Regions from separate parts of the Isoptericola sp. F-RaC21 genome, predicted to be linked through region 1. Evidence: predicted binding sites of a transcription regulator. Region 1 holds the regulator's gene; each other region holds the start of a gene.

Region 1 (4,206 bases):
CCGCGGTGGCCGCGGTGCGCGACGCCGCGCGCGAGCTCCTCACGCGGCTCAAGCCGCAGGGCTCGGGCAAGCAGGAGGCCCCGGACGCGGGGATGAAGATGGCGCAGTCCGCCGTCCTGCAGCTCTTCGAGGTCGCGGAGCGGATGGCGGCCGAGGACACGACCGCGGACGTGCTGTGGTGCTCGCGCCCGCCGGAGAACGCGCCCTGGGCCGGCGACGGCGTGACGCGGCTGCACGCCGCGCCGCTGGCGGTGGCGGGGCTGATCCGCACGCACCTGCTGGGCGAGGCGACGGGCGTGTTCACCTCGGCGACCCTCACCCTCGGCGGCACCTTCGACCCGGTGGCGCGGTCGCTCGGACTGGCGGGTTCGGGAGGCTCCGACGAGACCGCGGACTGGGCGGGGCTCGACGTCGGCAGCCCGTTCGACTATCCCCGGCAGGGGATCCTCTACGTGGCCCGGCACTTGCCCGCGCCCGGTCGCGAGCCCACGACCGACGCCCAGCTCGACGAGATCGCCGGGCTGATCGAGGCCGCCGGCGGGCGGACGCTGGGGCTGTTCTCGTCCCGCCGGGCGGCGCTGGCCGCGGCGGAGGCGATGCGCGAGCGGCTGGACGTCCCCGTGCTGTGCCAGGGAGACGACCAGCTCCCGACGCTGGTGCAGGCGTTCGCCGCCGACCCGCCGACCTGTCTGTTCGGCACCCTCTCCCTGTGGCAGGGCGTCGACGTGCCCGGCCCGAGCTGTCAGCTGGTGCTCGTGGACCGGATCCCGTTCCCGCGGCCGGACGACCCGGTCAAGGCGGCGCGGGCCCGGTCGGTGGAGCAGGCGGGCGGCAACGGCTTCATGCAGGTCTCGGCCACGCATGCCGCGCTGCTGCTGGCGCAGGGAGCAGGGCGGCTGGTGCGCACGGGGGAGGACCGCGGCGTCGTGGCCGTCCTCGACCCCCGGCTCGCGACGGCGCGGTACGGGTCGTTCCTCACCCGCTCCATGCCGGACTTCTGGCCGACCACGGACGGCGAGCTCGTCCGCGCTGCGCTCCGGCGTCTCGACACCTAGCGTGGGGGCCGTGGACGAGACACGCAGGACGACCAAGCTCGCGATCGTCGGGGCGGGAGCGGTGGGTTCCACCCTCGCGTACGCGGCACTGGCCCGGGGCGCGGCGCGGTCCGTCGCCCTCCTGGACGTCAACCGGGCGAAGGTGGAGGCGGAGGTCCTCGACCTGCGGCACGGGGGCATGTTCATCCCGCAGGCGGAGATCGAGGGCTCGGACGACGTCGAGGTCTGCCGCGGCGCCGACATCGTGGCGGTGACGGCCGGGGCCAAGCAGAAGCCCGGGCAGAGCCGCCTCGACCTGGCCGAGGCGACGGTCGGCCTCACCCGGTCGATCCTGCCGGGGCTCCTGGAGGTCGCCCCCGACGCGGTGTACCTCATGGTCACCAACCCGGTGGACGTCGTCACGTACGCGGCGCAGGAGATCAGCGGCCTGCCCCGCGGCCGGGTGTTCGGCAGCGGCACCGTCCTGGACTCCTCGAGGCTGCGTGACGCGCTGGCCCGGCACTGCGGGGTCGCCGTGGGGAACGTGCACGCGAACATCGCCGGCGAGCACGGCGACTCGGAGATCGTGCTGTGGAGCTCCGCCACGATCGCCGGCGTGCCGCTCCTGGACTGGCGCCCGTTCCGGGGGCGTCCGCCGCTGGACGAGCCCGCCCGGCACCAGATCGCCACCGACGTCGTCGAGTCGGCCTACCGGGTCATCGCCGGGAAGGGGGCGACGAACTACGCCGTCGGCCTGGCGGCGACCCGGATCATCGAGGCGGTGCTCAACGACGAGCACCGGGTGATGAACGTGTCGTCACGCCTGGACGACTTCTACGGCATCAGCGACGTCTGCCTGTCCGTGCCCTCGCTCGTCGACCGCCGCGGCGTGGCGGAGACCATCGACACCCCGCTCTCGGACGAGGAGATCGCCGGCCTGCGCGCGTCGGCCGACGGCATGCGCGCCGTGCAGGCCCGGCTCGGCCTCTGACGGGCCCGAACCGTCAGAGGCTGCGGAGCACGGCGACGACCCGCCCGAGCACCTGCGCCTCGTCGCCCGGGATGGGGGAGTAGGCGGCGTTCTGCGGCAGCAGCCAGGTGTGCCCGTCGGCCTGCTTGAACGTCTTGACCGTGGCCTCGCCGTCGATCATCGCGGCGACGACCTCGCCGTTCTCGGCCACGGGCTGGCTGCGCACGACCACCCAGTCGCCGTCGCAGATCGCGGCGTCGACCATCGAGTCGCCCGCGACCTTGAGGAGGAAGAGGTCGCCGTCGCCGACGACCTGCCGGGGGAGCGGGAACACGTCCTCGACGACCTGCTCGGCGAGGATCGGGCCGCCGGCGGCGATCCGGCCGACCAGAGGGACGTAGGACGGTGCCTCCGCCGGCTGTGCGTCCGACGCGGCGACCGAGCCGGCGACGAACCCGGTCGCGCCGCCCTCGGGGCCGGCCTCGCCCGCCGCCGGGGTCTCGGGATCGACCACCTCGATCGCTCGCGGCCGGTTCGGGTCGCGGCGCAGGTAGCCCTTGCGCTCGAGGGTGGTGAGCTGGTGCTTGACCGACGACGGGCTCGCCAGGCCGACGGCCTCGCCGATCTCGCGCATCGTCGGCGGGTAGCCGCGCGCCTCGACCGAGGTGCGGATGGTCTCGAGCACGCGCCGCTGACGCGGCGTGAGGCGGTCGGCCGACGGCGACAGCTCGCTCACCGATGCCAGCGCGGTCGTCGAGCTCCCCGCCGTGTCCTGGGGGGTCTCGTCCTGGGTCGACCACGGCGTCGCCGCCGTCGTGGACGCCGGGGCCTGGTCCCGTCCGCTGGTCATCGCGTTCTCCGTCCTCCAGGGGCGCGGCCCGCGGGCGGGCCGATGAAATCCGACAAACCTTCCATCGCGCTGTCGGCCACTCTAGGCCAGTTCGGGGCCGACATCAAACATCTGTTCGATCAGGCCTCGACCGTGTCGCCCCGACGTGGTACACCTAGTACAGCAGTTCGACGTACAGGTGTTCGACGAACGGGTGTTCGACGAGGCGGCTCGCCTCGCGCGGCGCCACGGGACCGGAGGCAGGACGATGCAGAACGCGCACAGCACCAGCGACGCCCGCGGCTTCCTCGGCCTCGGGGGGCTCCGGCTCACCCGTAGGGGCCGGGTCGTGATCGCGGCGCTCGTCCTTCTCGTGCTCGTGGGCGCGGGGCTCGTCGGCCAGCGCGCCGTGGCCGAGGCGCCGGGCGCGGGCGTGGAGGTCCGGCTCCAGACGGTGGCGCCGGGCGACACGCTCTGGCAGTACGCGCAGTCGGTGCGCGGTGCGGGCGAGGACCTGCGCGACGTCGTCGCCGAGCTGCGCGAGCTCAACGACCTGCCGACGGCCGAGCTCCAGGCCGGCCAGGTGGTGCTGCTCCCGCAGGAGTGACGGCGTGCCGCCGCGGTGGATCCTGCTTGCGCGGACGGTCGCCCGCCGCTTACCTTGACGGGCAGCCGGGCGCCGGTCCGGAGCCGAGCGCAGGAGACCAGGATGCACTGCCCGTTCTGCCGCCACGCGGACTCGCGAGTCATCGACTCGCGCACGTCCGACGACGGCTCGTCCATCCGTCGTCGGCGCCAGTGCCCCGCGTGCCAGCGTCGGTTCACCACGATCGAGACGGCCAGCCTGTCGGTCGCCAAGCGGTCCGGGGTGACGGAGCCGTTCAGCAGGGACAAGGTCGTGGCCGGGGTACGCAAGGCGTGCCAGGGCAGGCCCGTGAGCTCCGACGACCTCGCCGTCCTCGCCCAGAAGGTCGAGGAGACCCTCCGCGCGTCCGGTCGCCCCGAGATCGAGGCGAACGAGGTGGGGCTGGCGATCCTGGGTCCGCTGCGCGAGCTGGACGAGGTCGCCTACCTGCGGTTCGCGAGCGTGTACCAGTCGTTCGAGTCCCTCGAGGACTTCGAGACGGCGATCACGTCGCTGCGGGCGGAGCGCGAGGCGCGCGCGGCATCGGCGGAGGGCGAGACCGGTGGGCCCGACGGCTCCGGAGAGGTCGGCGAGGACACGGTCGAGGAGCCCGCGACCGCAGGCCGGGGCGCCGCGGACTGAGCGGGCGCCGCGCCTGGTCCGTGCGAAATGCCTTGGCGCGGCGGAGGCCGCCGGGGCATGCTGGACGGCACCAGGTGCTGCGCGATCCTCTGCGCCAGCACACACC
Region 2 (4,206 bases), on a different contig from region 1:
GCGTTGCTGTCACTTCGTGGTGCCGGCCTCGCCCTCGTCGCGACGCTGCTGCTCCCGGTACTCCCGCTGCGCGGTGTCCAGGCTCGACAGGTCGTCGGGGACGTCGATGTGACCGTCGCCGGAGGTGATCGTACCGGTCGCGGCGGAGTCGGTTGTGACGTCGGTCTCGTCGGTCGCGTCAGCGGCCTCCTCGACCGGCGTGTCGACGCGCTTGGCGATGGCGGCGCGCAGCCAGCGGGTCTGCGACCCGGGGGTCGACTCGATGGTGACGGTGTCGTTCGCCTCGTCGACCTCCACGACCGTGCCGAACAGGCCCGAACCGGTCATGACCTCCTGGCCCGGCGCCAGCTGCGACCGGAACTCGGCCTGCTGCTTCTGCTGCTTGCGCGTCCGCTGGCTCATGAAGAACATGAGGCCGGCGAGGACCACGAAGAGGATGATGAGTTCCACGGAGCGTCCTTGTCTGTCGCTGCCCGACGGTCGTCGACCGACAGCCGGGCGTCGGGGGCGCGCCGGTCGGCGCGCCGGGCGCAGGGTCCTGCGCATACGGGCCCCAACGAGCACGGCACCCGTCGAGTTCCGGCCCGGGGCCGTCGGCGGCCGGGGGCGGTCCCAGTCTACTGGGGTGTGCCGCCGTCGCCGTCGGCGCCGTCGAACAGCGTCCCGGTGAGCGGGGCGCCCCACGCCCCGGCCGGCGGCTCGAGCCCGAGGTGCTCCCACGCGGCCTGCGTCGCGACCCGGCCGCGCGGCGTGCGGCCCAGCAGCCCCTCGCGCACGAGGTAGGGCTCCGCCACCGTCTCGACGGTGTCCGGCTCCTCGCCCACGGTCATCGCGAGCGTGCTCAGGCCCACCGGGCCACCGCCGAACCGGCGGCACACCGCGTCGAGCACGGCCCGGTCCAACCGGTCGAGGCCGATCGGGTCGACCTCGTACACCTCCAGCGCGGCGCGGGCCGCCTTGAGGTCGAGCCGGCCGTCGCCGCGCACCTGCGCCCAGTCGCGCACGCGGCGCAGCAGGCGGTTGGCGATGCGCGGGGTGCCGCGCGAGCGGCCGGCGATCTCGTGCGCGGCCGCGTGCTGGATGTCGACCCCGAGCAGCCCTGCGGACCGGGTGATGACGCGCTCCAGCTCGGCGGCGTCGTAGAAGTCGAGGTGCCCGGTGAACCCGAAGCGGTCGCGCAGCGGGGCGGGCAGCAGCCCGGACCGCGTCGTCGCGCCCACGACCGTGAACGGCGGCAGCGCCAGCGGGATCGCGCTCGCACCCGCCCCCTTGCCGACGACGACGTCGACGCGGAAGTCCTCCATCGCGACGTACAGCAGCTCCTCCGCCGGGCGGGCCAGCCGGTGGATCTCGTCGATGAACAGCACCTCGCCCTCCTCGAGCGAGGAGAGCACCGCCGCCAGGTCGCCCGCGTGCTGGATCGCCGGGCCGCTCGTGACCCGCAGCGACGTGCCGAGCTCGGCCGCGATGATCATGGCGAGCGTAGTCTTCCCGAGCCCGGGCGGGCCGGACAGCAGCACGTGGTCGGGCGACGCGTCCCGTGCCAGCGCCGCCTGGAGCACGAGCGAGAGCTGGTCGCGCACCACGCGCTGACCGACGAACTCGTCCAGCTTCTTGGGCCGCAGCGCCGCCTCGGCCGCGCGCTCGACGTCGTCGGCGGACGAGGTCACGAGGCGCTCTCCCCCGTACTCCGGGTCCAGCGGCTCAGCCACGGCGGCCGCCGAGCGATCTCAGGGCCGCCCGCAGGGTGGCGGCCACGTCGACGGGGCCGTCGTCGTCGGACCGGTCCGCGAGCACCCGCTCGACCGTGTCCTGCGCGACCTTCGAGGCCCAGCCCAGGCCGACGAGCGCCTCGACCACCTGGTCGCGCGCCGGGTCGCCGGCCCCGGCCGGCGCCGCCGGGGCGGCCTCGTCGGCGCCTGGCGCCGCGGGCGCGCCCAGCTTGCCGCTCAGCTCGAGCACCAGGCGCTGCGCGCTCTTGGGCCCGACGCCGGGCACGCGGCGCAGCGCGGCCAGGTCCTCGGTCGCGACGGCGCGGCGCAGCGCGTCGGGGGTCAGCACGGCGAGCATCGCCAGGGCGATGCGGGGGCCGACGCCGGACACGGACTGGGCGGTCTCGAAGACCTCGCGCTCGTCGGCTTCGGCGAAGCCGAAGACGGTCATCGAGTCCTCGCGGACGACGAGCGTGGTGTGCAGCTGCGCCCGCTCGCCCACCCGCAGCCCGGCGAGCGTGCCGGGGGTGGCGTGCACGAGGTAGCCGACCCCTCCGACGTCGAGCACGGCCCGCTCCAGCGTCACGTGCGTGACCGTGCCGGTCAGGGAGGCGATCACCATGGTCCTTTCGTCGGCCGGGGCGTCCGTCGAACACCCGTACGAGGCGTCACTGTAACAACCGGCGCCGACGCCGCCGGGCGCGACACGGGCGACAGCTCGCCGTCGTCGTCCGCCTCTGCGCCGCCCGGTCGAGCGGGCTCAGCGCGCGGTCCGCGACGGTGCCCCCCGGTGCTTGCCCCGGCGCGCGTTCTGCTCGGCCGCCGCCCACGCGCGCTGCGCGGGCGTGAGCTCGTTCCGCTCACCGCCCTGCAGGGCCCCCGCCGGGCGCCACAGGTGCGTGACCGCCAGGGCGAGCGCGTCCGCGGCGTCGGCGGGGCGGGGCAGGTCGTCCAGACCGAGGATGCGGGCGATCATGCGCTGCACCTGGTCCTTGCCCGCCCGGCCCGAGCCCGTCACGGCGGCCTTCACCTCGCTCGGCGTGTGCATCGCGACCGGGACGCCGCGGCGCGCGGCCGCGACCATGGCCAGCCCGGCCACCTGGGCCGTGCCCATGACGGTGCCCAGGTTGTGCTGCGCGAAGACCCGTTCGACGGCGACGACGTCGGGCACGTGCCGGTCCAGCCACTCGTCGAGCCCGGTGGCGATGTGCAGGAGCCGCAGGTCGATGCTCTCGGCGGGGTCGCTGCCCACCACGCCCACGTCGACGAGCCGCGCGCGACGACCCGGCAACGAGTCGACGACCCCGACACCGCACCGGGTCAGCCCCGGGTCCACCCCCAGCACGCGCACGTCGTCACCCTCTCACGGGGTGGGCCGAGGTAGTCCGAGATTCGCCGAGGTAGTTCCAGATCCCGCGAGGTAGTTCGCACTACCGCGCGGAGGTCGCGACAGGCTCGACCAGCGGTGCCAGGGTCACTCCTCGTCGAGGGCCGCCATGACCTCGTCGGAGGCGTCGAAGTTCGCGTACACGTTCTGCACGTCGTCGCTGTCCTCGAGCGCGTCGATGAGGCGCATGATCTTGCGCGCGCCCTCGACGTCGACCTCGACCTCCATGGACGGGTGCCAGATCGAGTCGGCGGAGTCGTACTCGATGCCCGCCTCCTGGATGGCGGTGCGCACCGCGACCAGGTCCGTGGCCTCGGAGAGCACCTCGATGACGTCGCCCTCGTCGCTGACCTCTTCGGCGCCGGCGTCGAGCGCCGCGAGCATGACGTCGTCCTCGGTGACGCCGTCCGCCTTCGGCACGACGACGAGGCCCTTGCGGGAGAACAGGTAGGACACCGAGCCCGGGTCCGCCAGGTTGCCGCCGTTGCGCGTGAACGCGAGGCGCACCTCGGAGGCGGCGCGGTTCTTGTTGTCCGTGAGGCACTCGACGAGGACGGCGATGCCGTTCGCGCCGTAGCCCTCGTACATGATCGTCTGGTAGTCGACGGCGTCGGCGCCCTCGCCGGAGCCGCGCTTGAGGGCACGGTCGATGTTGTCGTTCGGGACCGACGACTTCTTCGCCTTCTGGATGGCGTCGAACAGGGTCGGGTTGCCCGCGGGGTCACCGCCGCCCGTGCGCGCCGCGACCTCGATGTTCTTGATCAGCTTCGCGAAGAGCTTGCCACGCTTGGCGTCGATCGCGGCCTTCTTGTGCTTGGTCGTGGCCCACTTGGAGTGACCTGACATGCGCTAACTAACTCCTTCGCGATGCGTGAACGATCCGGACGAACAACCCGTGCACGCGCGCGTCCCCCGTGATCTCCGGGTGGAACGCGGTCGCGAGCAGCCGTCCCTGACGTGCTGCGACGATCTTACCGGCGGCAGGCCCCACCGCAGAGCCGTCCGCCCAGCGGTCCGGGATCCGGGCGAGCACCTCGACCTCCGGCCCCGCCTCCTCGACCCACGGCGCGCGGATGAAGGCGGTGCGCACCGGACGCCCGCCGGGCA
Region 3 (4,206 bases), on a different contig from region 1:
GCCGTCACGACCGTCGCCTCCCTGGCCAAGGACCGCCGTGACCGACGGGTCGCTGCGGGCGCGACATCGTCCTCCGAAGGAGATGCATGATCCACGAGCTGCCGGTCTGGTTCGAGTGGGCGTCGCTCGCGGCGCTGATCGTCCTGCTCGCCGTCGACCTCGCCATCGTGGGCCGACGCCCGCACGTGCCGAGCATGAAGGAGAGCGGCCTGTGGGTCGCGTTCTACGTGGCTCTGGCGCTCGTGTTCGGGTTGATCATGCTTGCGGTGGGCGGCGTCGCTCCCGCCGGTGAGTTCTACGCCGGCTGGCTCACGGAGTACTCCCTGAGCGTGGACAACCTGTTCGTCTTCGTCATCATCATGTCGCGGTTCGCCGTGCCCAAGAAGCACCAGCAGATGGTGCTGATGGTCGGCATCATCATCGCGCTGGTGCTGCGCGGGGCCTTCATCCTCGCGGGGGCGGCGATCCTCGAGCAGTTCGTGTGGGTGTTCTACCTGTTCGGGGCGTTCCTCATCTACACGGCCGTGAAGCTGGTGGCGGGCGACGACGACGAGGAGGAGTTCAAGGAGAACGTCGCGATCAGGCTGCTGCGCCGCGTGCTGCCGGTGAGCAAGGAGTACGACGGCGCGAAGGTGCGCACGGTCGTGGACGGCAAGAAGCTGTTCACCCCGATGCTCGTGGTGTTCGTCGCGATCGGCTCGACAGACCTGCTGTTCGCGCTCGACTCGATCCCGGCGATCTTCGGCCTGACGAAGGATCCGTTCATCGTGTTCACCGCGAACATCTTCGCGCTGATGGGCCTGCGCCAGCTCTACTTCCTGCTGGGCGGCCTGCTCGAGCGGCTCGTGTACCTGCCGATCGCCCTGGCCGTCATCCTCGGCTTCATCGGCGTGAAGCTCATCCTCGAGGCCCTGCACACCAACACGCTCCCGTTCATCAACGGGGGCGAGCACGTCGCGTGGGCGCCGGAGATCCCGATCTGGCTGTCGCTGGCGGTGATCCTCGGGTCCATCGCCGTCGCGACGGTCGCCAGCCTGGCGAAGACCCGGCGCACCGCCGCGGTGGCCGCGCAGGAGGGGGCGGACTCCGCGGCCGGGCCGACGCCGTCGACGCCGTCGACGACGGCCGAGCCCACCACGCAGGACGCGGCCTCGGAGTCGGCCACCCCGGGCCGGGACGGCTCGGGCCGCTGACGCCGACGAGCGAGGGCCCCGGGCGCAGAGGCGTCCGGGGCCCTTCGCGCGCCGGTCGCCGTCAGGCCGCGAAGCCGCCGATCACGGGCACGAACTCGCGTGCCGCGCGATGCGCGACCAGGCCCTCGCGGCGCATGGGGTCGGCCGACAGCAGCTCGAGCGCCTCGGTCGCGTCGTCGGCCTCCACGAGCAGCAGCGCGCCGCCGGGCTCGCCGTCGGGCGTGGCGGGGAGCGGCCCCGACACGCGCAGGGTGCCGGTCGCGTGCAGGCCGCGGAGGAACTCGCGGTGCTCGGGACGGACCGTGGCCAGGCGGTCGGGGTCGGAGACGTACACGTAGGTGACGGCGTAGACGGACATGGCGGTATCCAAGCACCACCGCGCGACGCGGTGGCGCCGGCGTCCATGCCCCGAGTGCCGGCCGTCGGGTGTGACCGGTCAGGCACCCTGAGAGGCATAGAACGCCTGTACGAATGTCGGATCGCCGACGTAGGATGCCCGGGTGAGCAACCGCCTCGTCATCTCCGGCGCCCGCGAGCACAACCTCCGCAACGTCGAGCTCGACCTCCCGCGTGACGAGCTCATCGTCTTCACCGGTCTGTCGGGCTCCGGCAAGTCCTCGCTGGCGTTCGACACGATCTTCGCCGAGGGGCAGCGCCGCTACGTGGAGTCGCTGTCCGCGTATGCGCGCCAGTTCCTGGGGCAGATGGACAAGCCCGACGTCGACTTCATCGAGGGCCTGTCGCCCGCCGTGTCGATCGACCAGAAGTCCACCAACCGCAACCCGCGCTCCACCGTGGGCACGATCACCGAGGTCTACGACTACCTGCGGCTGCTGTTCGCGCGCGCGGGCACGCAGCACTGCCCGGTGTGCGGGGAGCCGGTGCGCTCGCAGACGCCCCAGCAGATCGTGGACAAGCTGCTCGAGCTGCCGGAGGGCACCCGCTACCAGGTCCTCGCGCCCGTGGTGCGCGGCCGCAAGGGGGAGTACGCCGACCTGTTCGCCGAGCTGCAGACGCAGGGCTTCGCCCGCGCGCGGGTGGACGGCGAGGTGGTGCAGCTGACCAGCCCGCCCGCCCTCGAGAAGAAGCTCAAGCACGACATCGAGGTCGTCGTCGACCGGCTCGTCTCGCGCGACGGCGTGCAGCGACGGCTCACCGACTCGGTGGAGACCGCGCTGCGCCTCGCCGGCGGGCTCGTCATGGTCGAGCTCGTCGACGCCGACATCGACGACCTGGAGCGGGTGCGCAAGTTCTCGGAGAAGCGGGCGTGCCCCAACGACCACCCGCTCGCGCTCGACGAGATCGAGCCGCGCACGTTCTCCTTCAACGCCCCGTACGGCGCGTGCCCGGAGTGCACCGGCATCGGCTTCCGCCTCGAGGTCGACGCGGACCTCGTCGTGCCCGACGAGGAGAAGACCCTGCGCGACGGCGCGGTGGTGCCGTGGGCGCAGACGTCGTCGGAGTACTTCGAGCGGGTGCTCACGGCCCTGGCCGACGAGATGAGCTTCTCCATGGACGTGCCGTGGCGCGCGCTGCCGCAGCGCGCCCGCGACGCGATCCTGTACGGGCGCAACCACCAGGTGCACGTGCGCTACAAGAACCGGTGGGGCCGCGAGCGGCAGTACTCCACGGGCTTCGAGGGCGCGGTGACATTCCTCGAGCGCCGGCACCGGGAGACCGAGTCCGACTGGTCGAAGGAGAAGTACGAGGCCTACATGCGCGAGGTCCCGTGCCCGGTGTGCTCGGGGGCGCGGCTCAAGCCCGAGGTCCTCGCGGTCACCGTCGGCGGCAAGTCGATCTGGGACGTGTGCCGGCTGCCGATCGACCAGGCCAAGCAGTTCCTCGACGGGCTCGAGCTGGGCGAGCGCGAGCGCGCCATCGCGGCCGAGGTGCTCAAGGAGATCCACGCCCGGCTCGGCTTCCTCGTCGACGTCGGTCTGCACTACCTGTCGCTGGAGCGCCCGGCCGGCACCCTGTCCGGCGGTGAGGCGCAGCGCATCCGGCTGGCGACGCAGATCGGCTCCGGCCTGGTCGGCGTGCTGTACGTGCTCGACGAGCCGTCGATCGGCCTGCACCAGCGCGACAACCGTCGCCTGATCGAGACCCTCACGCGACTGCGCGACCTCGGCAACACGCTGATCGTCGTCGAGCACGACGAGGACACGATCCGCGCGGCCGACTGGATCGTCGACGTCGGCCCGGGGGCGGGCGAGCACGGCGGCCGCGTCGTGCACTCCGGCGACTACGCCGGGCTGCTCGAGGCCGAGGGATCGATGACGGGCGCATATCTCTCCGGGCGGCGGAGCGTCGCGCTGCCCGCCGAGCGTCGCGCGACCGACCCGGAGCGCAGGGTGACGGTCGTGGGCGCGCGCGAGAACAACCTGCGCGGCATCGACGTGTCCTTCCCGCTGGGCGTGCTCACGGCGGTCACCGGGGTCTCCGGCTCGGGCAAGTCGACGCTCGTCAACTCGATCCTGCACACCGTGCTCGCGAACGAGCTCAACGGCGCGCGTCAGGTGGCGGGCCGGCACACCCGGGTCACCGGCATGGACCTGCTCGACAAGGTGGTGCACGTCGACCAGGGGCCGATCGGGCGCACGCCGCGCTCGAACCCCGCCACCTACACGGGCGTCTGGGACCGGATCCGCAAGATCTTCGCGGAGACGGAGGAGGCGAAGGTCCGCGGCTACGGCCCGGGTCGGTTCTCCTTCAACGTCAAGGGCGGGCGCTGCGAGGCGTGCGCGGGCGACGGCACGCTGAAGATCGAGATGAACTTCCTTCCCGACGTCTACGTGCCGTGCGAGGTGTGCCACGGCGCGCGGTACAACCGCGAGACCCTCGAGGTGCACTTCAAGGGCAAGACCGTCGCGGACGTCCTGGACATGCCGATCGAGGAGGCCGCGGAGTTCTTCGCCGCGTTCCCGGCGATCTCCCGCTACCTCACCACGCTGGTCGAGGTCGGGCTCGGCTACGTGCGCCTGGGGCAGCCGGCGCCGACCCTCTCCGGCGGCGA

What was found. The regulator LexA, encoded in region 1, represses DNA repair genes until DNA is damaged. The targets are predictions, from matches to a motif close to TCGAACANNTGTTCGA.
Region 2: a site for LexA is predicted at 2,361-2,376, ahead of ruvA (Holliday junction branch migration protein RuvA). Genes of this name have one in related genera too.
Region 3: a site for LexA is predicted at 1,649-1,664, ahead of uvrA (excinuclease ABC subunit UvrA). Genes of this name have one in related genera too.

The regions. Positions count from the first base shown of each region.
Region 1 is NZ_JBCFYX010000002.1:1,002,417-1,006,622, forward strand. Features, by position in the region: gene AAG589_RS10035 (ATP-dependent DNA helicase) at 1-1,055, shown strand, start outside; gene AAG589_RS10040 (L-lactate dehydrogenase) at 1,066-2,025, shown strand; gene lexA (transcriptional repressor LexA) at 2,039-2,854, opposite strand; gene AAG589_RS10050 (LysM peptidoglycan-binding domain-containing protein) at 3,102-3,440, shown strand; gene nrdR (transcriptional regulator NrdR) at 3,543-4,100, shown strand.
Region 2 is NZ_JBCFYX010000001.1:743,600-747,805, reverse strand. Features, by position in the region: gene yajC (preprotein translocase subunit YajC) at 10-450, opposite strand; gene ruvB (Holliday junction branch migration DNA helicase RuvB) at 618-1,712, opposite strand; gene ruvA (Holliday junction branch migration protein RuvA) at 1,705-2,331, opposite strand; gene ruvC (crossover junction endodeoxyribonuclease RuvC) at 2,473-3,063, opposite strand; gene AAG589_RS03450 (YebC/PmpR family DNA-binding transcriptional regulator) at 3,187-3,945, opposite strand; gene pdxT (pyridoxal 5'-phosphate synthase glutaminase subunit PdxT) at 3,953-4,206, opposite strand, start outside.
Region 3 is NZ_JBCFYX010000001.1:958,904-963,109, reverse strand. Features, by position in the region: gene AAG589_RS04510 (TerC family protein) at 1-90, shown strand, start outside; gene AAG589_RS04505 (TerC family protein) at 87-1,193, shown strand; gene AAG589_RS04500 (YciI family protein) at 1,255-1,551, opposite strand; gene uvrA (excinuclease ABC subunit UvrA) at 1,694-4,206, shown strand, end outside.